DNA from 2 places in the Streptomyces sp. CA-106110 genome. Region 1 is predicted to be linked to the other one. Evidence: riboswitches for the same ligand, from Rfam matches in the RefSeq annotation. Region 1 holds a riboswitch; the other holds the start of a gene.
What was found. A riboswitch is a leader RNA that binds a small molecule or an ion and turns the genes downstream of it on or off. The one in region 1 is predicted to bind cyclic di-AMP.
Positions count from the first base shown of each region.

Region 2: another riboswitch for cyclic di-AMP. It lies ahead of ACQEXA_RS24920 (transglycosylase SLT domain-containing protein); the one in region 1 lies ahead of ACQEXA_RS44870 (C40 family peptidase).

Region 1 covers NZ_JBNJNB010000001.1:9,722,486-9,731,248, reverse strand. The annotation lists gene ACQEXA_RS44880 (ATP-dependent Clp protease proteolytic subunit) at 1-204, shown strand, start outside; gene ACQEXA_RS44875 (hypothetical protein) at 212-520, shown strand; cyclic di-AMP (ydaO/yuaA leader) riboswitch at 985-1,169, shown strand; gene ACQEXA_RS44870 (C40 family peptidase) at 1,174-1,647, shown strand; gene ACQEXA_RS44865 (DUF6328 family protein) at 1,727-2,260, shown strand; gene ACQEXA_RS44860 (ATP-binding protein) at 2,324-2,782, opposite strand; gene ACQEXA_RS44855 (helix-turn-helix domain-containing protein) at 3,033-3,893, shown strand; gene ACQEXA_RS44850 (DUF397 domain-containing protein) at 3,903-4,127, shown strand; gene ACQEXA_RS44845 (8-amino-7-oxononanoate synthase) at 4,271-5,398, opposite strand; gene bioB (biotin synthase BioB) at 5,546-6,733, shown strand; gene ACQEXA_RS44835 (adenosylmethionine--8-amino-7-oxononanoate transaminase) at 6,726-8,006, shown strand; gene bioD (dethiobiotin synthase) at 8,008-8,724, shown strand.
Region 2 covers NZ_JBNJNB010000001.1:5,402,075-5,423,429, reverse strand. The annotation lists gene nuoN (NADH-quinone oxidoreductase subunit NuoN) at 1-653, shown strand, start outside; gene recQ (DNA helicase RecQ) at 865-2,853, shown strand; gene fahA (fumarylacetoacetase) at 2,955-4,169, opposite strand; gene ACQEXA_RS24925 (HAD family hydrolase) at 4,617-5,480, shown strand; gene ACQEXA_RS24920 (transglycosylase SLT domain-containing protein) at 5,474-5,962, opposite strand; cyclic di-AMP (ydaO/yuaA leader) riboswitch at 5,982-6,150, opposite strand; gene ACQEXA_RS24915 (CocE/NonD family hydrolase) at 6,523-8,514, opposite strand; gene ACQEXA_RS24910 (polyprenyl synthetase family protein) at 8,966-9,976, shown strand; gene ACQEXA_RS24905 (CHRD domain-containing protein) at 10,196-11,218, shown strand; gene ACQEXA_RS24900 (LolA family protein) at 11,507-12,742, shown strand; gene ACQEXA_RS24895 (ABC transporter ATP-binding protein) at 12,773-13,756, shown strand; gene ACQEXA_RS24890 (ABC transporter permease) at 13,743-14,639, shown strand; gene ACQEXA_RS24885 (flavodoxin family protein) at 14,643-15,233, opposite strand; gene ACQEXA_RS24880 (hypothetical protein) at 15,387-15,557, opposite strand; gene ACQEXA_RS24875 (hypothetical protein) at 15,811-16,137, shown strand; gene ACQEXA_RS24870 (hypothetical protein) at 16,145-18,094, shown strand; gene rarD (EamA family transporter RarD) at 18,170-19,228, opposite strand; gene ACQEXA_RS24860 (SDR family oxidoreductase) at 19,327-20,181, opposite strand; gene ACQEXA_RS24855 (winged helix-turn-helix transcriptional regulator) at 20,273-20,683, shown strand; gene ACQEXA_RS24850 (2-oxoacid:ferredoxin oxidoreductase subunit beta) at 20,697-21,355, opposite strand, start outside.

The sequences.
Region 1 (8,763 bases):
GCCATCCAGGCCGAGGAGCTCATCCGCACGCGCAGGCGGCTGGAGGAGATGCTCGCGCGGCACACCGGGCAGAGTCCCGAGCGGATCGCAGCCGACATCGAGCGGGACAAGATCCTCGACGCCCCGGCTGCAGTGGAGTACGGGCTGGTCGATCGCATCATCCCGAGCCGCAAGGCGTCGCGCACCGCGCCCGGCGCGAGGTGAGCCGTCGATGCTGCCGCCCGAACTGCCTCCGCTGCCCCCGCTGACCCGTGCGGAAGCCGAACTGATCGACCGTTACCTCGACGTGGTCGACCTCGTCGGCCGCATCAACCCCGCGCACTCCGGGGACACCTACGGCTCACTGCGCGCCGCCCAGGCCCTGGTCGGCAAGGCGGTGGCCCTGCGCGAGGCCCTGGCGCTGATGCACCAGCGCGGGGAGAGCGAACTGCACGGCCGCACGCTCGCCCGGGCGCTGCGCGTCCTGGACGGCGAACGCCGCGCGGCCCGCGTCACGGTGCCTCCCGGACCGGACGACTGAGCTGATGGATCGGTGCGGGTGCGGGGCCGGCCTGAGCGACGGCTCCGCCGTCCTCCACCGCCGCACGGGACGGCTGACTGACGGGTAGTGACTGGTGCGCGGGGGCAGGGCAGTTGGCTGGACGGCTGCCGCGCACCGCACATCGGGCGGCGACCCCTACCCCTTTACCGCGGCTCAAACGCGCCGAACGGGTTACCCACACTCGGAGTAGACGTCCATGATCCCAAGGGCCCGCGAGGCATGCGCAACGCGCTTGCCCTTGGGCCGGGATGAGGTGTTCCACCGCAGGTCCGGGCCTCGTCCCACCCCTCAACACGGCCCGAACAAAGGGCTGCCCAGCCGAATGGGTGAGTGGTGAGTAATGCCACAAACCACCGGTTCCATGGTGTTTTTTGGACACTCGTGAGTGAAGATCCCTTGCTGACGACAAGCCCCCGCCACCACGGCGGGGCGGTCCGGGCGGACGCCGAATCCTGCCGCCGCCCGGATGACGGGTCGACAGAAATGGATCGGCAGGAGTGGAGGACCCAGCAAGGCGGGCCGCCGGAGAGATCCGGGCGGTCCTTGGGGTGAAGCCGCGTGAGCGGCCGGGCTACTTCGCCAGCCCGAATCCGACAGGTCATCCTTCACAGGCGGCTGACGAAGGGTTGCGCATGACTGCGCTCAATCGTGTCCCGTCGCTGCTGACCCGGGCCGGCACGGCCTCGGCTCTCACTCTCGCCGCCGTCGGCGGCAGCATCGTGGCCCCCGGCCTCGCCACCGACGCCGCCGCCGCGGCTCCGGCTACCAAGGCGCTGCAGATCGCGGCGTCCAAGAAGGGATCGCCGTACCAGTACGGTGCCACCGGCCCGCGCCGCTTCGACTGCTCGGGGCTCACGGTGTACGCGTTCAAGAAGGCCGGCAAGAAGCTGCCCCGCACTGCCGCGGCGCAGTACAACAAGACGCGCCACATCTCCGCGTCGCACCGCAGGGCGGGAGACCTGGTGTTCTTCCACTGGGGCCGCAGCGTCTACCACGTCGGCATCTACGCCGGGAAGGGAAGGATCTGGCACTCCCCGAAGACCGGGGACGTAGTGAGGCTCCAGAAGATCTGGACGAAGAGCGTGTGGTACGGACGGGTCAGCTGATTCGACCTGCGGGGTGGCGGCACGGCGCGCCGCCGCCCCGCCGGGGCGTGCGCCGGGTCGAATCGGTTACTTGTTCACCATGGCCGACCCACTACCTCACCAGGATCGGAACGAGACACCCCTGGAGCGCGCCGACCGCAACTTCTCCGAGTTGCTTCAGGAGCTGCGGGTCACCCAGACCGGGGTGCAGATCCTCTTCGCGTTCCTGCTGACCCTCGCCTTCACCTCGCGCTTCCCGTCCCTCGACACGGTCCAGCGCATCACGTACGTCACCACGCTCCTGCTGGCCGTACTGGCCGCAGCCCTGTTCACCTCGCCCGCGGCGCTGCACCGCACCCTCTTCCAGCAGCGCGTGAAGCCCTCCGTGGTGCGGATCTCGTCCCGCCTCGCCGCGCTCGGGCTTGTGGTCCTGACGCTGGCGTTCACCGGGTCGGTGCTGCTGGTGGTGGACGTGGCCATGGGTCGCATCGCCGGTATCGCCGCCAGTGCGAGCACCTTCCTGGTCTACGTCGGCCTGTGGCGTGTCATGCCGCGGATGGTCCAGCGCACGATCACCGATCACCGGACGACGGACCAGGCGGACGGCCGGGACACCCCCGGGCCCTCTCGCTGACGTGCGGCCGCTGGTCCGCCCGGGGCGACGACACGACACGGCGCCGAGTGCGCCGGCCGGGTCTCAGGGGCCCTGCTGGCCGCCCGCCGCGACCGGCTCCACGGGGGCGGCCCACGGCAGTTCGATCGCGACCGTCTTGCCGCCCTCGCGGGTGGGCCGCACGCTCAGCTTGCCGCCGTACTCCGCGGCGAGCCAGCGAATGATCACCATTCCGCGGCCGTTGTCCTGTTGCACGGCCGCGGGCAGGCGTTTGGGGAAACGCGGGTGACTGTCGGTGACGCCGATGCGCAATAACTCGTCCCGGTCGAGGACGACGTCCACCGTGAACGTGGGTGACTGCCCCAGGGTGTGCTGGACGGCGTTCGTGGCGAGTTCGGACACGATCAGCCGTACGGTGTCGGCGACTTCGGCGTCGCCCGGCAGTCCCCATTCGATGAGAATGTCGGAGACATATTTCCGGGCGGCGGAGACCGAGGCGGGATCGCTCGGCAGAGTGACGGATGCTTCCTGATGATCTGCCATGGCGACGTCGTCCCTTTCCCACGGGACCGGAGTCCGACACGAGCGGTTGGTTCGAGTAACGGTTCCGGACCTGGTGCTGCTCGCCAGCCTGCCATCACCTGGCCCCCGTCGGGCGCGATCCCCCGAGATATGCATATATCTGTCGCCCAAAGCGGTGAACTCTCCGACGACCGACCGTATTTGGGCGACCCCCCGGGCTCATCCTCTACCGTCGCCGTGAAAACCGCGCGCCATGCGGAGGGAGTCGGCCATGCAGTACGGACCAGCGGTGCGCCGCCGCAAACTCGGCGCCGAATTGCGCGCCCTGCGCGCCCGGACGAGGCTCACGAGCGGTGAGGCAGCCGCCCTGGTCGGCTGGCACCAGTCCAAGGTGAGCCGGATCGAGACGGGTGCCAGCGGGGTCAAACCGGTCGACGTGGGCCGGCTGCTGGACGCGTATGGCGTCGAGGAGCCCGAGCTGCGGGAGCTGCTGCTCATGCTCGCGGGCTCGGAGGACGGCGGCGGGCGGCAGAACTGGTGGAACGCCTACCGCGGGGTGCTGCCGCCGACCTACCGCGATTTCATCAGCCTGGAGTCACAGGCGAGCGGGATACGCACGCTGGAGACCTCCGTGGTGCCGGGGCTGCTCCAGACGCCCGAGTACGCCCGGGCCGTGACCCGGGCCGCTGTCGGCGGTCTGGAGGACGACAAGCTGGACGCCCTGGTGGAGGTGCGGCTGGCCCGGCAGGACGTGCTGCGCGCCGATCCGCCGCTGAGCCTGTGGGCGGTTCTGGACGAGGCGGTGCTGCACCGGGAGGTGGGGGGTCCGGAGGTCATGGCGCGCCAGCTGCAACGGCTCCTGGACGCGGCCAGACTGCCCCAGGTCCGGCTCCAGGTCCTGCCGTTCGCCGCCGGGGCGCATATCGGCGTTACCGGACCTTTCGTTATCTTCTCATTTCCGAGCAGATCTGATCTGGATGTAGTTGTTCTCGACCACTTGACGAGTAGCCTCTACCTGGAGCGGAAAGAAGACCTCCAGGCCTACAGCGAGGCCTTCAACTCCCTTCGGATCCACGCCCTTTCCCCCGAGGACACGTTGGATTACATCGCCGCGTTGGCCGGCGACGCATAAGGAGTCACCATGTCAGCACTGCCTCGACACATCCCTTCCAGCACCTTGCTGCACGGAGTGCGGTGGCTGCGCAGCAGTCGCAGCACGGGAATGAACAACTGCGTCGAGACCGCTCTGCCCGGCCCCGGACGCTGGTCCGGCCTGGTGGCCGTGCGCGACTCGAAGAACGTGAGCGGACCCGCCCTGGTCTTCGGCCCCGACGCCTGGAAGGAGTTCCTGACCGAACTGAGGTGATCACGTTCCTGCGACTCGGTAGCAAATCGGCCAATTTCGAACCGCTTTCCGAGTCACTTCCGTAGCAATTCCTCCCCCACTCTGTTCGTACGAGCTCGTAGGCATCACCCGTACGGCGCGCGAGGCACGGCCGTTTCGCCGACTCACGGTCGCGTTTCGCCGATCACCCCCACGGCGTGCTCGATCTGACCTCCGGTGAGGTCGGCACGAGCGGTCAGCCGCAACCGTGAGATGCCGTCGGGCACCGAGGGCGGACGGAAGCAGCCGACGGCGACACCCGCCGCCCGGCAGTCGGCCGCCCACTGTACGGCCAGTTCGGGGGAGGCTGCCCGCACGGAGACCACGGCGGCGTCCGGACGCACCACCTCATGGCCCTCGGCCGTGAGGCGGGCGTGCAGGGCGCCCGCCACCGCGCGGGCCCGCGCGGCACGCTCGGGCTCGCGGCGCAGCAGACGCAGCGCCGCGAGCGCCGCGCCCACGGCGGCCGGGGCCAGACCGGTGTCGAAGATGAACGTCCGGGCCGCGTTGACCAGATGGTCGATCACATGGGCCGGACCGAGGACGGCGCCGCCCTGGCTGCCCAGCGACTTCGACAGGGTCACCGTCACCACCAGGTCCGGCGCGCCCGCGAGCCCCGCCGCGTTCGGAGCGCCCCGGCCCCCGGCACCGAGGACCCCGAGTCCATGAGCGTCGTCGACGATCAACCCGGCTTCGAACTCCCGGCAGATGGATGCCAGTTCGGCCAGCGGTGCAGCGTCGCCGTCCACCGAGAACACCGTGTCGGACACCGCGACGGCCGGTCCGGTGTGGGTGGCGAGCGCCTTGCGCACTGCCGCGGGGTCGGCGTGCTCGACCACCTGGGTGGTGCCCCGGGCCAGGCGGCAGCCGTCGATGAGCGATGCGTGGTTGCCCGCGTCGGAGACGATCAGCGAGCCGTGCGGCGCCAGCGCGGTGACCGCCGCGAGGTTGGCCGCGTACCCGGAGGAGAAGACGAGGGCCGCCTCGAAGCCACAGAAGTCCGCGAGTTCGCGCTCCAGTTCCCCGTGCAGTTCGGTGGTGCCGGTGACGAGCCGGGAGCCGGTCGAGCCGCCGCCCCACCTCCTGGCCGCCTCCGCCGCGCCCTCGGTCACCTCGGGGTGGCGGGCCAGGCCCAGGTAGTCGTTGCTCGCGAGGTCGAGGAGCGGGGAGTCGGCGGCGCGGGGGCGCAGACTGCGGACGAGTCCGGCCCGGCGGCGCGACCGCGCCTGCTCCTCGATCCACCCGAACGCCATGGGTCCTCCGGTGCTTTTGTAGGCAGTGCACAGACACTAGCCGGACGACCAGCCGCCCAGGGTGTGGCAATACCCACACGTCGAGCGGTGTCTGTTGTGCAATCTCTCCTTGGCCGGGAACGCTTCGGTAGGACAGGATCGGCTCTCATGGACCTGCTGAACACGCTGGTGGACAAGGGGCTTCGGCGCGAGCTGCCGACCCGCGAGGAAGCGCTGGCCGTCCTCGCCACTTCCGACGACGACGTGCTCGATGTGGTGGCCGCGGCCGGCAAAGTGCGCCGCCACTGGTTCGGCCGGCGAGTGAAACTCAACTACCTCGTCAACCTGAAGTCCGGGCTGTGCCCCGAGGACTGCTCCTACTGTTCCCAGCGGCTCGGCTCGAAGGCCGACATCCTGAAGTACACCTGGCTCAAGCCCGACGAGGCCTCGAAGGCCGCGGCGGCGGGCGTCGCGGGCGGGGCGAAGCGAGTCTGCCTGGTGGCGAGCGGCCGCGGCCCCACCGACCGGGACGTGGACCGGGTCTCCGACACCATCAGGACCATCAAGGACCAGAACGAGGGCGTGGAGGTGTGCGCCTGCCTCGGTCTGCTCTCCGACGGTCAGGCCGAACGGCTGCGCACGGCGGGTGCCGACGCCTACAACCACAACCTCAACACGTCCGAGGCGACGTACGGGGACATCACCACCACCCACACGTACGCCGACCGGGTCGACACCGTGCACAAGGCGCACGCCGCCGGCCTGTCGGCCTGCTCCGGGCTGATCGCGGGCATGGGTGAGAGCGACGAGGACCTGGTCGACGTCGTCCTCTCGCTGCGGGAGCTGGACCCCGACTCGGTCCCCGTCAACTTCCTGATCCCGTTCGAGGGCACCCCGCTCGCGAAGGAGTGGAACCTCACCCCGCAGCGGTGTCTGCGGATCCTCGCGATGGTGCGGTTCGTGTGCCCGGACGTGGAGGTGCGCATCGCGGGCGGCCGCGAGGTCCATCTGCGGACGCTGCAGCCGCTGGCCCTGCACCTGGCCAACTCCATCTTCCTGGGCGACTACCTGACCAGCGAGGGCCAGGCGGGCAAGGCGGATCTGGAGATGATCGAGGACGCCGGGTTCGAGGTGGAGGGGGCCGGCCAGGTGACGCTCCCCGAGCACCGCGCGGCGGGCGGCTGCGGATCCCACGAGGGCGCCGGCTGCGGATCCCACGAGAGCACGGGATGCGGATCCCAGGAGTCGGCCGGGGTCTGCGGATCCGCTGTCGCGCCGCAGGCAGGGGAAGCCCGTACGGACCTGGTGGCCGTCCGCCGCCGGGGTGCCGGAACGGATCTCGCGCCCAATGCCTGACCTGTCCGTGGGCGAGCTGCTGGCGCTGGACCGGCAGCACGTCTGGCATCCGTACGGCCCGATGCCCGGGCGGCAGGAACCGCTCGTCGTGGAGTCGGCGAGAGGGGTGCGCCTGCGCCTCGCCGACGGCTCCGGAGAGCTCATCGACGGCATGTCGTCCTGGTGGTCGGCAATCCACGGCTACAACCACCCGGTGCTCAACGAGGCCGCACACGCGCAGCTGGCGCGGATGAGTCATGTGATGTTCGGCGGACTCACCCATGAGCCCGCCGTCCGGCTGGCGAAGCTGCTTGTCGATATGTCGCCGAATGGTCTCGAGCATGTGTTCCTCGCTGACTCCGGCTCTGTCTCGGTCGAGGTCGCGGTCAAGATGTGCCTGCAGTACTGGCGTTCGCTCGGCCGCCCCGCCAAGCAGCGGCTGCTGACCTGGCGTGGCGGCTACCACGGCGACACCTGGCACCCGATGTCCGTGTGCGACCCCGAGGGCGGCATGCACGAGCTGTGGCGGGGCGTCCTGCCCCGGCAGCTGTTCACCGGGGCACCGCCCGCCGACTACGAGGAGTCGTACGCCGACCGGTTGCGCGCGACGATCGAAGAGCACGCCGACGAACTGGCCGCGGTGATCGTCGAACCGGTGGTGCAGGGCGCCGGCGGGATGCGCTTCCACTCCCCCGCCTATCTTCGGGTGCTGCGCGAGGCGTGCGACGCGCACGACGTGCTGCTCGTGTTCGACGAGATCGCCACCGGGTTCGGGCGCACAGGAGCGCTGTTCGCCGCCGACCACGCGGCGGTCACGCCGGACGTGATGTGCGTGGGCAAGGCGCTGACCGGCGGCTATATGACCATGGCGGCGACGCTGTGCACCCCACGGGTGGCCGACGGCATCTCCCGCGGCGAGGTCCCGGTGCTCGCACACGGCCCCACCTTCATGGGCAACCCGCTGGCGGCCGCCGTGGCCTGCGCCTCCATAGAACTGCTGCTCGGTCAGGACTGGCAGTCGGAGGTCAAGCGGATCGAGACGGGCCTGCGGGAGGGGCTCGCCGAGGCGGCGTCCGTGCCGGGGGTGCGCGATGTGCGGATCCTCGGCGCCATCGGTGTCCTCCAGCTCGACCACGAGGTGGACATGGCGGCGGCGACGCGGGCCGCGGTACGCGAGGGTGTGTGGCTGCGGCCCTTCCGCGACCTCGTCTACGCCATGCCGCCCTATGTGACGGCTGACGCGGACGTGGCACGGATCGCGCGCGCGATGTGCGCGGCGGCACAGGAGGGCTGACATGTCGGTAGTGGTCATCACAGGGACCGGGACTGAGATCGGCAAGACGGTCACGACCGCGGCCGTCGCGGCGGCGGCCCTCGCTGCCGGGCGGTCCGTGGCCGTCCTCAAGCCCGCGCAGACGGGCGTGGGGGCCGGGGAGCGCGGTGACGCCGCGGAGGTGGCCCGTCTCGCGGGCGCCGTGACGACGGGTGAACTGGCCCGGTATCCCGAGCCGTTGGCACCCGCGACGGCGTCCCGGCGGGCCGGGATGCCGCCCGTGCGGCCACACGAGGTGGCGGAGGCGGCTGCCAAACTGGCCACCGAACACGATCTGGTGCTCATCGAGGGGGCGGGCGGCCTGCTCGTACGGTTCGACGACGAGGGCGGCACCCTGGCGGACGCGGCCGCGCTGCTGGCGGCACCGGTCCTGGTGGTCGCGCCCGCGGGCCTCGGCACACTGAACGCGACCGAGCTGACCGCGCGCGAACTGCGGCACCGGCGGCTGGACTTGGCCGGTGTGGTCATCGGCAGCTGGCCCGTCGACGCCGACCTGGCCTCCCGGTGCAACCTCGCCGACCTTCCGGTGGTGGCCGGGGCACCACTGCTCGGCGCGCTGCCCACGGGCGCCGGTTCGTACGCTCCCGCCGCCTTCCGTGGCGCGGCACCGAACTGGCTGGCGCCCCGGCTGGGCGGGACGTGGGACGCGGAGACGTTCACCTCGGCGTTCGCGCCGTAGCCGCGGGGACGGGCAGGCGCTCACGCCACGGCGGCGGGC
Region 2 (21,355 bases), 4.3 Mb from region 1:
GCATGCGCTGGGACTGGCGTCCGGTGATGTGGGCGGTCGCGATCGTCACCATGCTGGGCGGCGCGATCGTCGCGATCACCCAGACCGACATCAAGCGCCTGCTCGCCTACTCGTCGATCGCGCACGCGGGCTTCATCCTCGCGGGTGTCATCGCGACGACACGGGACGGCGTGTCCTCGGTCCTCTTCTATCTGGCCGCGTACTCGTTCGTGACGATCGGCGCCTTCGCCGTTGTGACGCTCGTCCGGGACGCGGGCGGCGAGGCCACGCACCTGTCCAAGTGGGCCGGGCTCGGACGCAGGTCACCCCTGGTGGCGGCCGTGTTCGCGGTGTTTCTGCTGGCCTTCGCGGGCATCCCGCTGACCTCCGGGTTCGCCGGGAAGTTCGCCGTGTTCAAGGCGGCGGCGGAGGGCGGGGCGGTCCCGCTGGTGGTGATCGGTGTGATCTCGTCGGCGATCGCCGCGTTCTTCTACATCCGGGTGATCGTGCTGATGTTCTTCAGCGAGCCGCACCCCGAGGGCCCGACGGTGGCGGTGCCCTCACCGCTGACGATGACGGCGATCGGGGCAGGCGTGGCGGTCACGCTGGTACTGGGTGTGGCGCCGCAGTACTTCCTGGATCTGGCGAGCCAAGCGGGTGTGTTCGTGCGCTGACGCACAGCGCCCGCAGGGCGACGGCCCGGTGCCCGCTCGGGGGGGTGCCGGGCCGTCGTGCGTGCGGCTCACCGGTTCGGCGCGCGACGCGTCACGACCGCCGGTCCTTGACCTGGGGTGGGCAGGGGAGCCTGTGGAAAACTCCGGACCTGTCGGCGCGGCCCCCTATCGTGGACGTCGTGGTCGAAGGACGACGCACGGGGGACGGGCGATGGACGGGACGGGTGTGATGACCGAGGCAGGCGTGCGGCCGGCGCCGGGCGGCGACAGCGAGGCGCTGGCCGCGTTGAACCGGGTCTTCGGCTACGAGACCTTCCGCGGCGAGCAGGAAGCGATCATCGAGCATGTGGTGGCCGGCGACGACGCCGTGGTGCTCATGCCCACCGGCGCCGGCAAGTCGCTCTGCTACCAGATCCCGGCCCTGGTCAGACCCGGCACGGGCGTGGTCGTCTCGCCCCTGATCGCGCTGATGCAGGACCAGGTGGACGCGCTGCGGGCGCTCGGCGTGCGCGCAGGGTTCGTCAACTCCACGCAGGACTTCGAAGAGCGGCGCATGGTGGAGGCGGAGTTCCTGGCCGGCGAGCTGGACCTGCTCTATCTGGCCCCCGAGCGGCTGCGCCTGGACGCCACCCTCGACCTGCTCTCACGCGGCAAGATCTCGGTGTTCGCCATCGACGAGGCGCACTGCGTGTCCCAGTGGGGCCATGACTTCCGGCCCGACTATCTGGCCCTGTCCCTGCTCGGCGAGCGCTGGCCGGAGGTCCCCCGAATCGCGCTGACGGCGACGGCGACGCAGGCCACGCACCAGGAGATCACCCAGCGGCTCGGCATGCCGAGCGCCCGTCACTTCGTGTCGAGCTTCGACCGTCCCAACATCCAGTACCGGATCGTCCCGAAGGCCGACCCCAAGAAGCAGCTGCTCACATTCCTGCGCGAGGAGCACGCAGGCGACGCGGGCATCGTCTACTGCCTCTCGCGGAACTCGGTGGAGAAGACGGCCGAGTTCCTGACCCGCAACGGCATCGAGGCGGTGCCGTACCACGCGGGCCTGGACGCGGGCACACGCGCTGCGCACCAGTCCCGGTTCCTGCGCGAGGACGGACTGGTCGTCGTCGCCACCATCGCGTTCGGGATGGGTATCGACAAGCCGGACGTACGGTTCGTCGCGCATCTGGACCTGCCGAAGTCGGTCGAGGGCTACTACCAGGAGACCGGCCGCGCGGGCCGCGACGGGTCGCCCTCCACGGCCTGGATGGCGTACGGGCTGAACGACGTCATACAGCAGCGCAAGCTCATCCAGTCCGGGGAGTCCGACGAGGAGTTCCGCCGCCGGGCCCAGGCGCACCTGGACGCGATGCTGGCTCTGTGCGAGACCGCCCGGTGCCGTCGCGGTCAGCTGCTGGCCTACTTCGGCCAGGACCCCGGGACCGGCGGCTGCGGCAACTGCGACACTTGCCTGGTGCCGCCGGACACCTGGGACGGCACCATCGCGGCCCAGAAGGTGCTGTCCACGGTGTGGAGGCTGGACCGGGAGCGGCGGCAGAAGTTCGGCGCGGTGCAGATCGTCGACATTCTGCTGGGGCGGCGCACGGCCAAGGTGATCCAGTTCGACCACGACCAGCTGTCCGTGTTCGGCATCGGCGAGGAGCTGTCCGAGGGCGAATGGCGCGGCGTCATACGGCAGTTGCTGGCGCAGAGCCTGCTGGCGGTCGAGGGCGAGTACGGGACGCTGGTGCTGACCGAGGCCAGCGGTGCGGTGCTGCGGCGGGAGCGCGAGGTGCCCCTGCGCAAGGAGCCGCCCAAACCCACGGTCACCCGGTCCGCGGCCCCGAAGGGTGAGCGTGCGCCGAAGGTGGCGGCGGAGCTTCCGGCCGAGCTGCTGCCGGTCTTCGAGGCCCTGCGCTCCTGGCGTGCGTCCCGAGCGAGGGAACAGGGCGTCCCGGCCTATGTGATCTTCCACGACGCGACGCTCCGCGAGATCGCGACGGCCCGCCCGAAGACGGTGGCGGAGCTCGGCGCGATCGGCGGAGTGGGCGAGAAGAAACTCGCGACGTACGGGGAGGGGGTGCTCGGGGTCCTGGCCGCCCTCGACGGGCCGACGGAGGAGGATTCCGCGGACGGTGGGCCGGTGTCCGGTCAGGGCCCCGACCCGGCGTGGCCGGAGCCCGAGGACGAGCCCGAACCGGAGGACTGGGCGTAGGTGCTGCCGGGGGGCGTCCTTCGGCGACGGGCGGCCACAGCGCCCGCACCGCGGCCTCCCCCCAGCAGCGTCTCCTGCCCGCTCTCCGGGATGCCGCCGGCTCAGCTGTTCGGTACCACCCGGCCTGACACCTCTCCGAGGCCCACCCGCGTCCCGTCCGGCCCCGGTGCCCACGCCGTCATCGTCACCACGTCCCCGTCCTCCAGGAACGTCCGCTTGCCGTCCGGGAGTTCGAGCGGGTCCCGCCCGTTCCAGGTCAGTTCCAGGAGTGAGCCGCGCTCGCCCTCGGCCGTGCCGCTCACGGTGCCCGACCCGTACAGGTCGCCCGTCCGCAGCGACGCGCCGTTCACCGTCATGTGCGCCAACTGCTGCGCCGCCGTCCAGTACATGGTCGAGAACGGCGGTTCGGAGATCACATGGCCGTTGACCGCCACGGAGATGTGCAGGTCGTAGCCCGCCGGTTCGTCCTGCGAGTCGTCGAGGTACGGCAACAGGGTGTGCGTGCGCTCCGGCGGCGCCACCTGTGCCTGCTCCAGCGCGTCCAGCGGGGTGATCCACGCCGAGACGGAGGTGGCGAACGACTTGCCGAGGAACGGTCCGAGCGGCACGTACTCCCAGGACTGGATGTCCCGTGCCGACCAGTCGTTGAGGAGGCAGAGACCGAACACATGGTCGCGGAAGCCGGACAGCGGGACCGGCCGGCCCATCTGCGACGGCACGCCCACCACGAATCCCACCTCGGCCTCGATGTCCAGGCGGACGGAGGGCCCGAAGACCGGCACCGGGTCCGTGGGCGCCTTGCGCTGGCCCTGCGGACGGACGACATCGGTGCCCGACACCACCACCGTGCCCGACCGGCCGTGGTAACCGATGGGCAGGTGCTTCCAGTTGGGAGGCAGCGAGTCGGGCGCGTCGGGGCGGAAGATCCGGCCGACATTGCGGGCGTGGTTCTCGGAGGCGTAGAAGTCGACGTAGTCCGCCACCTCGAAGGGCAGGTGCAGCGTGACCTGGGAGAGCGGGCGCAGAAGGGGTTCGACGGTCTCCCGGTGCGCGGGCACCGTCACCCACGCCGTCAGCGCCCGGCGCACGTCCGACCAGGCGGTGCGCCCCGCCGCCAGCAGCGGGCCGAGCGACGGCCGTGCTAGCAGGGCGGCGTAAGGGGAGCCGAGCGCCAGCGCCGCGGCGCCCGCGTCCAGTACGTGGTCGCCCAGGCGGACGCCGACGCTCCGATCGTCCGAGCCGATGGGCGAGAACACGCCGTAGGGCAGATTGTGCGGGCCGAAGGGGTCGCCCTCGGGGAGGTCGAAGGGGGGCATCTGATGCTGCCTCGCTTTCGTGCACTTCTGGTGTGCCGGGCATGGGAAATGTGTTCCATGTGGTCGCCGCACACGTTACGGGGGAGTCGCCTGTCTGGGCAGTGTCGAAGTGTTCGCTATGTCCGAATAGGTCTTGTCGGAGCAATCAATTCCGGCTTGGCGTCTTTCAGGGATACGGGCGGGGTGGGGCCGGTCCATAGGGGGACACGTGGGGGCCCCGTGGCCGACAGCGCCGGCAGTGTGCCGTTCGACGCGGACCGCGACGTACCGGGGCTCATACGGAAAGGCTCAACGGCGCGTGGGGCAGGGGGAGTCGAGCCGCCGGCCGCCGTTCCCGGGGGCCGTGACGCGAAGGAGGATACCCGTGCGTGCCGGGCTGCGCGGGATATCGGATGCCGTCCGGTAACCGCCCGAACGCTGAGGTGTTTCCATCCGTATTCTCTGATCATGGCCGCACCCCTCGCTTACTCACTCATCGCCACTGACCTGGACGGAACGCTGCTGCGTGGTGACGACACGCTCTCCGACTGGTCACGGGCCGCGCTGGAACGAGCCACCGCGGCCGGTGCACAGCACCTGGTGGTGACGGGGCGCCCGGCGCCGAGGGTGCGACCGCTGCTCGACGACCTCGGCGGCAGGGGGCTTGCGGTGTGCGGACAGGGCGCGCAGGTGTACGACGCCGGCGCTCAGCGGCTGCTTTTCTCCGTCACCCTGGACCGGGAGTTGGCCGAAACCGCGCTCGGCAAGATCGAGGCCGAGGTGGGGCAGGTGTACGCGGCCGTGGACCAGGACGGAGTGCACGGGCTCACGCTCATCGAGCCCGGCTACCAAATGCCGCATCCCACGCTGCCCGCGGTGCGGGTGGAGCGGCGCGACGACCTGTGGTGCGAGCCCATCAGCAAGGTGCTGCTGCGCCACCACACCCTGTCCGACGACGAGTTGGCGACGGTGGCCCGTGACGTGGTCGGTTCCCTGGCGACGGTCACCATGTCGGGACCCGGCACCGTCGAGCTGCAGCCGTGCGGTGTCACCAAGGCGACAGGGCTCGCGCTGGCCGCCGGTTTCCTGGGCCTGAGCCCGTCAGGGGCCATCGCTTTCGGGGACATGCCCAACGACATCCCCATGTTCGACTGGGCGGCGCACGGCGTCGCCATGGCCAACGCCCACCCGGAACTCAAGGCGGTCGCCGACGAGATCACCACGTCGAACGAGGACGACGGCATCGCCGTCGTCCTCGAGCGACTGTTCCCGGCCGCCATCCCCCGGCCGGCGGCTGCCGGTCAGGGGCTGGCGGCCCGCGGACCTCAGTAGGCGCTGTTGACGTTGTCGATCGAGCCGTACCGGTGGGCGGCGTAGTTGCACGCGGCCGTGATGTTCGCGACCGGGTCGTAGGGGTCGAAGGGCGTGCCCGACACGTGGTACGTCCGGAAGGTCGGGTCGATGATCTGGAGGAGCCCCTTGGACGGGATGCCCTTGCGGGCGTTGGAGTCCCAGAGGTTGATGGCCTTCGGGTTGCCCGAGGACTCGCGCATCACGTTGCGGTAGATGCCGTAGTACGAGCCGGGGATTCCCTTTTGGGTCATGATCGCGAGCGACTGGCGGATCCAGCCGTCGAGGCTACCGGCGCGGGACGTCACGCTGGCGGCCTTCGTCGGAGCGGCCGGCGTGGCGGCCGAAGCGCAGGTCGCACCCATGATCGGCAGGGCGAGAACCACGGCTCCGGTCCCCGCGGCGGTGAGTGCGCGGCGGATGCGGGTGGCCTTGGAGTTGCGGTCCTGGCGACGTGCGGGCAGGGCGAAAGCGGACATGTGGCATTCCTCTCCGGCGCCTGCGAGGTGAGCTGTCGGGTTCGGGCGGGGAGGTGCCCGGCCGTGTCCTCGGTGTCGAGGCACGGCTTCACCCCAAGCCGTGCCGGCACGCTGTCCGGCTCGGCGACTTACCTGGGTCCCCCGCTCCTGCCGTGGTGGGTCGATGGCTTCTCGAGCGGCGGCAGGATTCGGCGGCCCGCTCGGGTCGAAGGGAAGGTATGCGAGAGCACATGTCGGGAACAAGCCTGGAAGTCATGCTCCGACCCGATTGACCCTGACATTGGGGAATAAGGGGTGTGATCCTCTTTGTCGAGAGATGCTCAACTTGGCATATGCAAAGGGTGATTGGGTGGCCCGCCCGAAAGCTCGCCTCCGGCGGGTGCGTGACCCAATTCACTTCGCCCTTGCGTGAGACCTGATCGGCAACTAAGGGGCTAATACGGCAATTCGGACAGGCGGATGCGCACACCTCTCCCGTCCGGCATTCCGATCAATCGGGCATATTGCCCTATAAGGGCTTGGGGTGGCGATCGGATGCCTCGCCTCTATCCCGTTCCGCGGGGGATCCGTTTCTCCCATGTGCGGTGGAACACCACCTCATAGCCGTCCTTGCAGACGACCTCGTGAGAGGTGACGAAGTCCGTCTCGGTGCAGGTGAGCTCCGCGTGCGTCTCCACCCTCGCGTCCCAGCCCGACTCCGGGCGGTGCAGCCGGACCGACCAGTCGCAGCGGATGCGGGCGGTCAACGGACCCGAGTCCTCGATGGTGTAGGCCTCCAGCGCGTCCTCGCTCACTTCGAGGCCGTCGGGATACACGCGGGTGCCGTCCCGGCGCGGGTCGACGACCAGGAGCCACTCGCCCTTCGCCACGTCCCGCACCACCAGGCGCTCCGGGCGGGGTTCGTCGAGCGTGGCCGGATCGCTGACGCCGAGCGGCTCGGACTGCTCCGGTTCCTCGAAGGCGATGCGCGGCCCCTGCTCCCGGGTCCGCACCGGGAGTTCCAGCGAGCTTCCGGCCGGGTCCAGCGTGAAGCCCGCCTCCGAACCGGGCCGGGGCCACGCCCACGGCCAGTACGCGGAGGAGACGGCCAGGCGGATGCGATGGCCGGGCGGGAAGGCATGGCCCACACCGCTCAGTTCGAAGACCACGTCCTCCGTCGTGCCCGGAATCCAGGGGGCGGGCCGATCGGGACCGCGGCGCGCCCACAGGTTCAGGACTCCACGGGTGACCAGCGTCGAAGACCCGTCGGGCGCCACGTCGCAGAGACGGGCGACCACTTGGCCGCCCGGCACCGGACAGGTCAGCCGCAGCCGCACCCGGGGACGCCCCAGCACCCAGGTCTCCTCAGCGGGTTCGAACTCGAAGCACACCGACCTCGCGTCCTCCTCGCGCTGGTCCGGCGGCAGATCGGCGTGGTCGCCACGGGGGGCGAAGCCGCCCGAGTCGAGGCCGGTGTGCATCGGGGACCGGACAGGCACGGGCGCGCCCTGGAGCGCGTACGGGACCCGGGTGACGTTCGGCGAAGGCCAGGACGGCTCGCCGACCCAGCGGCCCGGGAGGGCGTCGTAGTGCGTCGCCGGAGGGTGCGGGTCGCTGATGTACACCCGCAGCGGCGGCTCGGCCATGACCCCCGTGTCCTCGCCCTTGAGCCAGTGGTCCCACCAGCGCAGCGTCTCCTGGAGGAAACCGATCGCCGGACCCGGCAGCCCGTGGTCCGGGTACTGGTGCGACCAGGGCCCGATCAGACCGCGTACGCGATCGGCCGGAAGGTGCTCCACGAGCCCGAGGACGGCGTCCCGGTACGGGTCGTGCCCGCCGCCCACCGCGAGCACGGCCGCCCGGAGCGCACCGAGGTCCTCCCGGATGCCGCCGTGGCCCCAGGGGCCGTCCCACACCGGGTGGGCCGGCCAGGTGTCGACGAGCGGGTCGAGCGCCTCCAGGCGGTCGGCCCAGACGTCCCGCCACACCGTGCCCACATGTGCCGGGTCCGGCGGACGGGCCGCGAGGGCGACCAGGGCCGACGCACGGGCGGGCAGGTCCCCGGCGAGGACGGAACCCCCCAGGTGGTGCAGGTCGTTGTCCAGGCGCTCGTCCCCGGCGCACACCGCGACGACCGCCCCCAGCGGCTCGGGCGCGAGGGCCGCGACCCTGAGCGAGGCGGTGCCGCCCAGGCCGATGCCGAACATGCCCACACGGCCGTCGCACCAGGGTTGAGCACCCAGCCACTCGACGACCTCGGCACCGTCGGACAGCCCGGTGGCCGTGTACGCGTCGGCGGGCCGGCCGTCCGAGTTGCCGTGCCCGCGCGCGTCCACCCGTACGGAGACATAGCCGTGCCCCGCGTACCAGGGGTGCCGCTGCCAGTCGCGGGGCGTGGTGGAGTCGGTCAGGCGGCCGGGGAGGTACTCGAGGAGGGCCGGGACCGGCTCGGCGGTCAGCGGGCGCCACGCGCGCGCATACAGACGAGTGCCGTCCTGGAGCGGGATCCAGAAATCACCGTGAGCCGTCGCGTGGGGGAAGGACGTACGGATGTGCATGTGCGTACCTCGGCTCCTCGGCGATGTCCGCAGCCGACCGGGGCGGCGGCGCGGCCGCGGGGCGGTGACCTCCCGTTCACGCGCGGCCGGGTGACGGCGACCGGTGTGTGCGGTTCGGCGCCCGCGACCCGGTGGGGTGCGTCCGGCGGGGTACACGGGGGACGTGAGGGGGCCGGCACCGGCTGCGAGAGGTTATTTCCAGGTATGTCGATGAAGATGTGTTCATATCACCTGATCAAGAACATACCGTTCGTGATTCGATACCGCCCGGCCTAGAACAGTGGGCGCTCGCGGCGATCGAAACGTGACCGGATACGCTGACTTGAGTGATGGCAACGACAGATCGACAAACTCGGTGAGCCACGTCGACAGACAGCGTCATCGACCGAGTGACCGTGCTTGAGACCGACCGTGTGATCGTCAGCAGACGTCAGCAGACAGGAGACCCCACGTGACCGTCGTCGGGCCGTTCGGGCTGAGCGTGCGGGACCAGGCTCTGGAGGCCGATGTCCAGGCCGGACTGGCCGCTGTCGAGGAGGGGTTGCTGGACGCCACCAAGAGCGAGGTGCCCTTCATCACGGAGGCCGCGCAGCACCTCGTGCACGCGGGCGGCAAGCGTTTCCGGCCGCTGCTCGTGATGCTCGCCGCGCAGTTCGGCGATCCGTACGCGCCCGGCATCGTGCCCTCGGCCGTGGTCGTGGAGCTGACCCATCTCGCCACGCTGTACCACGACGACGTGATGGACGAGGCCGAGGTGCGGCGCGGGGTCGACAGCGCGAACACCCGCTGGGGCAACGCGGTCGCGGTCCTCACCGGTGACTTCCTGTTCGCGAGGGCGTCGCACATCCTGGCCGACCTCGGCCCCGAGGCGGTGCGCATCCAGGCCGAGGCGTTCGAACGGCTGGTCACCGGCCAGATCCTGGAGACGGCCGGCCCCCGGGACGGCCGCGACCCGGTGGACCACTACCTCGACGTGCTCGGCGGCAAGACGAGCTCCCTGGTGGCGGTGGCCTGCCGCTTCGGGGCGATGATGTCGGGTGCCGACGAGACGGTCGTGGACGTGCTGACGCAGTACGGCGAGCGGCTGGGCGTGGCGTTCCAGCTGGCCGACGACGTGCTGGACATCGCCTCGGACTCGCACGAGTCCGGGAAGACGCCCGGGACGGACCTGCGCGAGGGCATCGCCACGCTGCCGGTCCTGCGTCTGCGTGAGCGCGCGGAGCGTCTGGGGCTGGCCGAGGACATCGCCCTGTGCGAGCTCCTGGACTCGGACCTCACCGACGACGCCCGCCATGCGGAGGCGCTCGCCCGCCTCAGGGTGCATCCCGCGCTGGAGCAGGCCCGCCGCGACACGATCCGCTATGCGGAGGACGCCCGCTCGGCTCTGGTCCCGCTGCCGGAGTGCGGTGCGAAGGCGGCTCTGATGGAGATGTGCGACGCGGTGGTGCACCGAGCGGGCTGACCCGTCGGCGCCGCGCGGCGGTACCGGCCGGTCGGTACCGCCCGCCACATCGGGTTCTTGTGACACGCCCGGCACATCCGTGACCGTTCCGCCATACCTGCCCGCAGAATGTGAGACAGGTCACATCATTGGATTGAGTCCAGTCTCGGATCGGGTCCGTATCCATGCCCAGAAGCTGACGCAGGGGGCGTCAGCTCGGATACGGGGAGATTTCCAAACATGCGTACAGACGCTCCGTTCACCGAGCGCCGCAAGAGCCTGATCATCACCGGCATCGCCGTGGGCGCCGCGGCCTCGGTCGCCGCCGCGGTCATCCCGGCCTTCGCCGCCGGGCACGCCAACGCGCAGCACGGCACCGACCATGCCGGGCACGCCGACCAGGCCGTCGTCACCCAGAGCGGCACCCTCACCGGCACCAGCTCCGGCGGAACGATCCTTGTCGCGAGCCTGCGCGGCGCCGACGAGGTGCCCGTCGCCGGCGGCCCCGCGGTGGGTGACAAGGACGGCGCCGCCCTGGAGTTCGTCAGGGTCAAGGGCGACAAGGTCTCCGTCGCCGTCACCTGGCGCGGCACGGGCAGGCCCACCCTGCTCCACATCCACCAGGGCCCCAAGGGCGCCAACGGAGGGGTCAAGATCGACTTCAGCAAGCTGCTGGAGAAGGGCGTCAAGGGCCACACCGTCGTCGGAACCGTGAAGGTCGCGGACGCCGCCCTGCTGTCGCGGCTCAAGAGCGACCCCGGCGCCTTCTACGCCAATCTGCACACCGCCGAATTCCCGGGTGGAGCCGTCCGAGGCCAGCTCCACAACGTCACCACCGCCTTCGACTTCCGCCATGCCCTGGACAACTTCCAGGCCTCGGTGGTCAAGGGCAAGCAGATCTACGAGTGCAAGCCGGCCGCCGGCGGCGGCTACGCCTTCGCCCAGCGCGATGTCGCCGCCCTGCTCGGCGGCGGGATCCTGCATTCCTTCGTGAAACCCGACTCCGGTACGCCCCAGTGGGTCGCCCCCGACCGCAGCGCCGTCACCGGCACGGTTCTGACCAAGACCCCCAACGGGGACAGGAACATCCCCGAGCTCGACCTGAAGGCCAACCGGTCAGGCAGGCACCACGGTCTGCTCGCGGACACCGCGGAGATCCTGCGCCTGAACACGGTGGGCGGCGTGGCGCCGACCGGCTCCTGCACCCCCGGAACCGTCGTGGGCGTCCCCTACCGGGCCGACTACGTCTTCGTGCAGCGCTGACCGCGAACCCGGCGGCTCACGCGTTCCTGAGGGCGGCGCCGGCCCACGACCCCTACGGGTCGCGGCCGGCGCCGCTCCGCCGTGTCATACCCGAGGATTACGCGGACTTGAGTCCGCGGGCTGACGCTTCTTCCCGGCCGATTTGGTCAGATGGAAGACACCACCTCACAGGAGTTCGGGTGAGAATGGGCGGCACAGGGGTGGGCGCACCCTCCGGCGCGAGCGAGACCAGAGCCGGGGAGAGTGCACGGACGGCACGCCGCCGCCGACGACGGAGGTAAGGCACACATGGCACCGTACGAATCCGACGACAGCACACCCGCCGAGGAGGTCGAGGACGTACGCGACGGGCGGCGCACGGCCGCGCGGTACGTCGTCCCGGTGACGGTGGTGGGACTGGCCGCGGCGACCATCGGGCTCGTCCCGGCGTTCGCAGGATCCGGCGACCCCGACCTGCCGAAGATCAGCGCGCAGCAACTCATCGAGAAGATCGCCAAGTCGGACGTCCAGCAGATGTCCGGCACGGTGAAGATCAGCACGGACCTGGGCCTGCCGAACCTCGGCGGTCTGGAGAGCGGCCTGACCTCGGGTGCGCTCTCCGGCGATGCGGCGGGCAAGGACGGATCGGCCGCCGACCCGTCCGCCAAGCTGCTGGAACTGGCTTCCGGCACGCACACCGTGCGGGTCGCCGCCGACGGCCAGGACAAGCAGAAGCTCTCCCTGATCGAGAAGGCCGCCGAGTACAGCGTCATCCGCAACGGCGACAACGTCTGGGCCTACGACAGCGCCTCGAACGAGGCGTACCACTCGACCGGTGCGGGCGGCCACGAGAGCGGCAAGGCGACGCCCGAGGACGTGCCGGCCACGCCGAAGGACCTCACAGAGGAGGCCCTGAAGGCTGCCGACAAGACGACCTCGGTGACGGTCGACGGCACCGCGCAGGTCGCGGGCCGGGACGCGTACAAGCTGCTCGTCAAGCCGAAGCAGTCGGGCACCACGGTCGGCGCGATCAGCATCGCGGTGGACGCGAAGACCGGGCTGCCGCTGAAGTTCACACTGACCCCGGCGTCGGGCGGCGCGGCCGTGGTGGACGTGGGCTTCGCCCAGATCTCGTTCGCCAGGCCGGCCGCGTCGACGTTCGACTTCACGCCGCCCAAGGGCACGAAGGTCACTCAGGGTGACGACCTGAAGGCGGAGCAGGGGAACGAGCACAAGGCGGAGCCGCAGGGCACCGACGAGCGGCTCGGGCGCGGTGCGGAGCCGAAGACCATCGGCGAGGGCTGGAACGCGATCGTCGTGCTGGACACCGGAAGCAAGGGCGGGGTGCCCTCGGGCCCGTCGTCCGACTCCGGCGCGGTCTCCGGCTTCATGAACTCGCTCGGCGACCACGTCAAGGGCAAGTTCGGCTCGGGCACGGTCTTCTCGACCCGCCTGGTCAACGCCCTGATCACGGACGACGGCAAGGTCTACGCGGGCGCGGTCACCAAGGACGCGCTGGTGAAGGCCGCCGACGCGGGCAAGTAGCACCTACGCACGGCACGAGCTGGAGAGCCCATGGAGGAACTGTCCGCCGCGGATGCGGGGCCGGGCACGGCGAGCGACCCGGACACCCCGGTCATCGCCACCCGCGCCCTGAGCAAGCGCTTCCGCGGCGGGCAGCTCGCCGTGGACGGACTCGACCTGACCGTCCCGGCGGGCAGCGTCTTCGGCTTCCTCGGGCCGAACGGCTCAGGCAAGACCACCACCATCCGCATGCTGATGGGCCTGATCGAGCCCACCTCGGGCACGGCGCGCGTACTGGGGCGGCCCATGCCCCGCGCCTCGCGCGCCGTGCTCCCGCACATCGGCGCCCTCATCGAGGGCCCGGCTCTCTACGGCTTCCTCTCCGGCCGTGACAACCTCCTGCGGTACGACGCCGCCGACCCCACCGCCGACCCGCGCACCCGGCGCACACGCGTCGCGGCCGCGCTGGACCGGGTCGGGCTCACCGCCGCGGCGGGCAAGAAGGCGAAGGCGTACTCCCTGGGCATGAAACAGCGCCTCGGGCTCGCGGCCGCGCTGCTGCAGCCCCGCAGGCTCCTGGTCCTGGACGAGCCGACCAACGGCCTCGACCCGCAGGGCATGCGCGAGATCCGTCTGCTGATACGGGAGCTGGCCTCGGACGGCACGACCGTCTTCCTCTCCTCCCATCTGCTCGACGAGATCGAGCAGGTCTGCACGCACGCCGCCGTCATGGCACAAGGCCGGCTGATCACGCAGGGTCCGGTGGCGGAGCTGGCCTCCGGGTCGCGCGGGCGCCTCGTCGTGACCACCCCGGACGTGGCCGACGCGGCCCGCGTCCTGAAGGAACAGGGCGTGACCGGCATGGTGGTGGGGGAGGACCGGATCACGGGCGAACCGCCGGACCGCGAACTGGCCGACCTCAACGCCGCGTTGGTCACCGCCGGGATACGCGTCCGCGGCTTCGGCGTGGAACGTGCCTCCCTGGAGGACGCGTTCGTGGCACTGACCGGGGAGGGCTTCGATGTCGCAGGCTGAGACGACCGGGGTCGACCCGCTTGCGCTCGCCCGGAGAACCAGCCGGCTGTGGACGTTCGGTCTGCTGCGCAGCGAGCTGGTGACCACCTTCCGGCGCTGGCGCACGCTCGCCCTGCTCGCCGTGCTGGCCGGTGTGCCGATCCTGGTCGGGATCGCCGTCAAGCTCGAGACCGGCGACGGTTCGGGCGCCGGCGGACGCGGCGGTGGGGGCGGCCCGGCGTTCATCTCGCAGATCACCAACAACGGCCTGTTCCTGGTGTTCACCGCGCTCGCCGCCACGCTCCCCTTCTTTCTGCCGATGGCGATCGGCGTGATCGCGGGCGACGCGATCGCGGGTGAGGCGGGCTCCGGAACACTGCGCTACCTCTTGGTCGCGCCCGCCGGCCGTACCCGGCTGCTGCTGGTCAAGTACGCGACCACGATCGCCTTCTGCCTGGTCGCCACACTCGTTGTCGCGGTCTTCGCGTTCGCGGTGGGCGCCCTGCTCTTCCCGCTCGGCGATCTGACGACCATCTCGGGGACCCGTATCAGCTTCGCCGAGGGGCTGGGCCGCGCCCTGCTGATCGCCCTGGTCGTCGCCGCCTCCCTGATCGGGGTCGCGGCCCTGGGCCTGTTCATCTCGACCTTGACCAACAGCGGCATCGCGGCGATGGCGACCACCGTCGGACTGTTGATCACGGTCCAGATCCTCGACCAGATACCGCAGTTGCACGCGCTGCAGCCGTACTTCTTCTCGCACTACTGGCTGTCCTTCGCGGACCTCATGCGGGATCCGGTCTACTGGGACGACCTCATCCGCAACCTCGGCGTCCAGGCTCTGTACGCGGCCGTGTTCGGCTCGGCGGCATGGGCGCGCTTCACGACGAAGGACATCACCGCGTAGGGCTCATACGGCCGCGGTCTCGTGCGGGAAGCGGGCGAGCGGCGCCGCCTGGGCGAAGAACGTCCCGGCCTGTTCCAGGGCCTGCGTGTCCCGCAGCACGTCACCGGGCCTGCTGCCGTTGCCGAGCAGGACCCCGCCGAAGTGCATCTTCATGTACGCGGCGGTGTTGTTGAGCGTGCCGACGAGTGGATCGGCGACTTCCCGCTCCTCGTCGGCGAGCGCGGTGATGCCCCACAGCGTGCGGCCCGCCATCTGCTTCCTGAACTCGAGGCCGGGGATGCGCAGCCAGGCCGACCAGTGGTCCAGGTAGCGCTTGGTCTGGCCGGACACCGAGTACCAGTACAGCGGTGACGCGATCACGATGTCGGTCGCCGCCAGGGTGGCGTCGAGCATCCGTGCGACGTTCCGGCCGGCCGGGCGCAGGGGGTCGCTGTCGTGCCGTACGTCCTCGAAGTCGGGCAGCGGGTGCTCGGCGAGGCTGATCCACTGCTGGCCGACATCGGCGGGCAGCTGGGCGGCGGCCCTGCGTGCGAGCTGTTCGGTGTTTCCACCGGGGCGGCTGCTGCCGAGGACGAACAGGAAGTGGCCGGTCATGCGGGGCTCCCGAGCTCGGCGGCAGATGCGGGCGGCAATATGCATGCGCAGTATATGCATGTGAATATACACCTGAGGTGGCCTCTGGTCCACCAGGCGGTCGCCATACGGCCCGGGTGGGTGTCCGGTGTCGTCGTACGGCGCTCGCCGTGCTCACCGAGGGCCTCTGTTCGTGCCGGTGAACGCCCCGGTCAGCCGGGCCGGTTGCCCGCACTCGCGCGGCGCTGGGCCGCTCAGGCCGCCGGTGCGCCAGGCGGGCACCCACGACAGCCGGTAGACGTCGATCAGCGTCTCCTCGGGCGGTGGTCGGCCCCCGATCTTCACGGGTGGCGAACTTCTCTGCAGCGGGGGCCCGATTTCCGGGACGAGTCTGTGACGCGGTGGTGACGGGGGACAGGGGGTGGGGACTGGACACTGAACTGCAAAAGACATCGCTGGAGTTCGGCCGGCGCGTGCGGGCTGCCGTGATGATCACGGGGTTGTGACGACGGTACGGCGCGGCGATGGACGGCGACCGCGTCCGGACGGACTACAACCACATGTGCGCATTCGGCGTCGCTGGAGGAGGAGGGGAGCGATGACAACTACGGTGCTCGCGGCGGATGCTGCGCGTTCGACAGGTGCCACGCGCCCCGTCTCCGCGACGCGCGCGGCGCGAGCGGGCGGCGCCGAGGGGGATTCCGCCGCCCACCCGCGTACGCTGGCCTACCGTGCGCTCCTCGTCGAGGGCACGACCCACGGCCGTGACGGCTGGACGAGGACGGGGCCGCGGGCCGGCGCCCTGCCGAGGCCGGTGCGTTCGCGGGCGGGCAAGCTCTGGCGTTTCCCGGAAGTGCCGGCGGCGGACACGGCGGCACTTCCTTCCCCCACCGACGCCCTCTCCTCCACCGACCGATCCGAGTGAGGGAACGATGTCTCGACTCAGCCGCGAGCCCGAGCGCGGGCGTACCGCCGAGGGCGCCGCTTCCGCCGGGGGCGCGGAGGCCGGGGTGACGCCGATCGAGGTCCATGTGAGGGGCGACGGTGCACCGGGTGCGGGCACGACCGTAGACGGAGTGCCGGTGGTCGCCGCGCCGGGGCAGTCGCCGCAGGAGGCGGTCCTGGACCACCTCCACCGGCTCGCGCTGGCCGTGGGCCATCCGGTCCTCGCGGCGGTCCGGGACGAACGGATCGGGTTCGTGGTGCCGATCAGGGTGTCGGCGGACGGGGCGAGCGAGTACGCGGGGGAGCCGGTACCGGTGGCCGCGACCGAGACACCGCCCCCGGGGCCCGAACGGGCGCCTGACCAGCCGAGGGTGCAGGCGGCACCCTCCGCGACGGCACCTGAACCTGTCCGGCCACGGCTGGACAAGCCGACGCACCTGCTGCGCGCCATCGAGGAGCAGCAGCCGACGGGCGGAGCGGCGACGTTCCCTCTGCATGCGGTACCGGAGCCGACGGCGGGACAGCCCGCGCCGGAACCGCAGTCCGTCACGCCCGGACAGCCGACGGCCCGGGAGCACCTTGTCGCCGGGTCGTTCGCGGTCGCAGCGGGTCCTGTGCCGGCACCGCACTCCGCTGCCCACGGTGAAGCTGCGGCGTATCAGCAGGCCACGCCAGGTCAGGAGGTCCCGGCGGCCGTGCGGCCCCCGGTGCCGCATCGTCCGGCTCCGGTGCAGCACCAGGCCGCTGCCTCCCGGGGTTCCGCCCCTGCTCAGTCCGCCGAGGAACCTCCTGCCGCCGGGGCGTTCGCGGCCGCCGGGCATCCCGTGCCGACAGCGCACTCCGCCGACCGCCGTGAAGCCGCGGCGTATCAGCAGGCGACGCCAGGTCAGGAGGTCCCGGCGGCCGTGCGGCCTCCGGTGCCGCATCGTCCCGCGTCGGTGCAGTACCAAGCCGCTGCCTCGCAGGGCGCCGCCCCTGCTCGGCCCGTCGAGGAACCCCCTGCCGAGGAACCCCCCGTCGGTGATCGCCCCTCCCACCTCGGTGCCGCCGTCGCCACCTTCATGCTGCGGGCCCTGCCCGAGGCTCCGTTGATCAGCGCCACCTCGGGGCCCGCCCAGGTGCTGCCGGGGGGCGGCGCCGTCGCCCCGGGGACGGTCTCCGCCCCGACCGGGACCTTCGGTCCGCCGCCGGTGATGCCCCTCCCGCCCGTGCCGCCGGCACCGGCACCCACCTGGAGGGCGCCGGAGACCGGGCCGGACGAGCCGGAGACGCTCAGGCCCGACTTCGGGCCCGACCCCGACTCGTACTCCACCCCCGCGTGGAAACCCACCCCGGCCCCCCGCACCACTCGGGTCGCCGAGGTGGAGGAGGTCAAGGAACCGCCTGTCCGGGAGTTCGACTCCGTGGCCGAAGCCGTGCTCGCGCCCGAGTCCGGGGCCGTGCCGCCCGGTGGCGCGGGCGGGCCGGTCGCGGAACCCATGGCCCGGATCAACGCGGCCGTGAAGCAGGGCCGTATCGAGGAAGCCGCCGACCTGGCCGAGCGGACGGTCGCCGAGGCCTCGGCCGCCCTCGGCGCCGAGCACCCCGATGTGCTGCGCCTGCGCGAACTCACCGCGTACATCGCCTACCTGGCCGCGGACGCGCTGCGCTCCTTCCACCTCTCCCTCGACCTGGCCCGGCTCCGCCACCGCCTCGGCGACCCGCGGGGCGCCTACGGGAACGTGCAGAGCGCGGCCGCCGCCTGGCGTGCGGTCCGCGACCCGATCCAGGGGCTGCACCTCGGCCGCGACCTCATCGCCGTGTGGACCGAACTCGCGGCCGGTGAGGGCCCCGCAGTCGACGACCTCGACCAGCTCGAACGCGCCCGCAGCCGGATGGTCCGGCTCGCCGAACGCGCCCGCAACGCCGTCGGCGGTGAGCACTCCCGGGGACACTGACCGGAAAGGGGCCAGAGCCGCGCACGGCCCTGGCCCCTCGTATGTTGTTCCGGTCGCCCCATGGGCGGCCGCGACTCAAGACGTGGCGTCCACCGGCTGATCGGCTCCCGCCACCACACCGTCCACGGGCCGCTGCGCGCTCACCGTCCCGGTGGCGACGATCCCGCCTGGCGCCGCTGTCCTGGCCCTGAGCGTGCGCGCCGCCCGGTGGGCCGTGCGCAGCGCGTCCCCGGTCAGCAGCACCAGTGCGATCCACACCAGGGCGAAGCCCGCCCAGCGCTCCGGCGGCATCGCCTCGTGGAAGTAGAGGATGCCCAGCAGGAACTGGAAGACCGGTGCCAGGTACTGGAGCAGACCCAGTGTCGACAGCGGGACCCGGATCGCGGCGGCGCCGAAGCAGACCAGGGGGAGCGCGGTGACGACACCGGTCGCGGCGAGCAGCGCCGCGTGCCCCGGCCCACGGGTGGTGAAGGTCGAGTCGCCGTGCGCCGTCAGCCACAGCAGATACGCCAGCGCGGGCACGAACTGCACGGCGGTCTCCGCCGCCAGCGACTCGATGCCGCCGAGGCTGACCTTCTTCTTCACCAGTCCGTAGGTGGCGAAGGAGAAGGCGAGGCACAGCGAGATCCACGGCGGCTGGCCGTAGCCGATCGTCAGGACGAGTACCGCGGCGAAGCCGACCCCGACCGCCGCCCACTGGACGGGCCGCAGCCGCTCCTTAAGGATCAGGACACCCATCGCTATGGTGACCAGCGGGTTGATGAAGTAGCCGAGCGAGGCCTCGACCACGTGACCGCTGTTGACGGACCAGATGTAGACGCCCCAGTTGACGGTGATGACCGCCGCGGCGATGGTCACCAGAACCAGCTTGCGGGGCTGCCGCAGCAGCTCCCCGATCCAGGCCCAGCGCCGCATCACCAGCAGTGCGACGCCGACCAGGACCAGGGACCAGACCATCCGGTGGGCCAGGATCTCGATCGCTCCGGCCGGTTTCAGCAGGGGCCAGAAGAGGGGGACGAGCCCCCACATCCCATAGGCCGCGAAGCCGTTCAGCAGACCTGTCCGCCGCTCACTCTTCGACTTCTCAGCCACGGGCCCCTCCTTCTCGCGCGACTGCTCCCGTGCAGCATCCATGAAGGTAGCGCGAGCGCCCCCGCCTGTCATACCCGTATCGCCATACGGTCATGACAGGCGGAGGTCGGCCGGGACGTCCAGGGGCCCGCCGAAGGTAATCAGGCCTTCAGCGCGGCCGTGATCGACTCGCTGATCGGCGTGGTCGGGCGGCCGGTGAGACGGGAGAGGTCTCCCGTGGTGACGGCCAGCTCGCCCTTCTCGATGGAGGCGTCCACGCCGGCCAGGATCGCGGCGAGGGGCTCGGGCAGTCCCGCGCCGGTCAGGATCCCCTTCAGTGCTTCGACGGAGACGCTGTTGTACGCGATCTCCTTGCCGGACTGCTCGCTCAGCTCGGCGGTGTACTCGGCGAAGCCCCAGGCGGTGTCGCCGCTCAGTTCGTACGTCTTGTCCTCGTGGCCCTCGCCGGTCAGCACCGCGACGGCGGCAGCCGCGTAGTCGGCGCGCGAGGCCGAGGCGACCCGGCCCTCCCCGGCGGCCTGGACGACGGCGCCGTGCTCCAGGACGGGGGCGAGGTGCTCGGTGTAGTTCTCGTGGTACCAGCCGTTGCGCAGCAGCACATACGGCACGCCCGAGGCCAGGATGGCCTCCTCGGTGGTCCGGTGGTCGTCGGCGAGGGCGGCCGTCAGGCTGCCGGGGGCGCTGGTGTAGGCGAAGAGGGCGACTCCGGCCGTCCTGGCGGCGTCGAGGACGACCTTGTGCTGGCCGGCCCGGCCCTTGTCGAACTCGTTGCCGGAGATGAGCAGCACCTTGTCGCCCGTGGCGAAGAGGCCGTCGAAGGTCGCGGGGTCGTTGTAGTCGGCGACCGCGATCCGTACGCCGCGCTCCGCGAGGTCGGCGGCCTTCTCCGGGGTGCGGACCACCGCGGTGATCTCCTCGGCCGGAACCTTCTCCAGTAGCTGCTCCACCACGTGGCGGCCGAGGTGTCCGGTGGCTCCGGTGACGACGATGCTCATGACTTGGATCTCCTTGTGGGGTGCGTCTGACACTCACCCTAGGAGGGGCACTAACCTGTGGAAAGTACCCACTTTGAAGTAAGGTACTGGCATGACAGTAAGTAGCGCGGTCCCCCGCGGAGGCGACACCGACGCGGCGATGTGCCCCTACCGTCTGGTACTCGAGCACGTCACAAGCCGCTGGGGCGTCCTCGTCCTGATCGAGCTCCTCGACCGGCCCCACCGCTTCAGCGAACTGCGCCGCGCGGTCGGGAAGATCGCCCGGGTCAGCGAGAAGATGCTCACCCAGACCCTGCAGACGCTGGAGCGCGACGGCATGGTCCACCGCGACGCCAAGCCGGTGATCCCGCCGAGGGTCGACTACTCCCTGACCGACCTGGGGCGCGAGGCCGCCGAGCAGGTGCGCGCGCTGTCACTGTGGACCGAGCAGCGCATGGACGATGTCGAAAGGGCCCGCCAGGCATACGACGAGGCCCGGGCATCGAAGGCCCGGGCCTCGTGAGTAGCGTCGTGTCCTAGCCGACGACGGTCCAGGTGTCCCCGCCGGCGAGCAGGGCCGCGAGGTCGCCCTTGCCGTTGTGCTCGATGGCGGCGTCGAGCTGGTCGGCCATCTGCGTGTCGTAGACGGGCCGGTCGACCGAGCGGAACACGCCGATCGGCGTGTTGTGGAGCGTGTCCGGATCGGCAAGCCGGGACAACGCGAACGCCGTGGTGGGGGAGGCCGCGTGGGCGTCGTGGACGAGGATCTCCGCCTCGTTCTCCGGTGTCACGGGCACGACCTTCAGGTCACCGGTGCTGAGGTCGCGCACGACGCCGCGGTTGCCTTCGGGGCCGAAGCGGATCGGCTGTCCGTGCTCCAGGCGGATCACGGCTTCCTCGGCGCTCTGCTTGTCCTTGAGGGCGTCGAACGCCCCGTCGTTGAAGATGTTGCAGTTCTGGTAGATCTCCACCAGGGCGGTGCCGGGGTGGGCCGCGGCCTGGCGCAGCACTCCGGTCAAGTGCTTGCGGTCGGAGTCGACGGTACGGGCCACGAAGGACGCCTCGGCCCCGATGGCGAGCGAGACCGGGTTGAAGGGCGCGTCGAGCGACCCCATCGGCGTCGACTTGGTGATCTTGCCGACTTCGGAGGTGGGTGAGTACTGGCCCTTGGTGAGCCCGTAGATCCGGTTGTTGA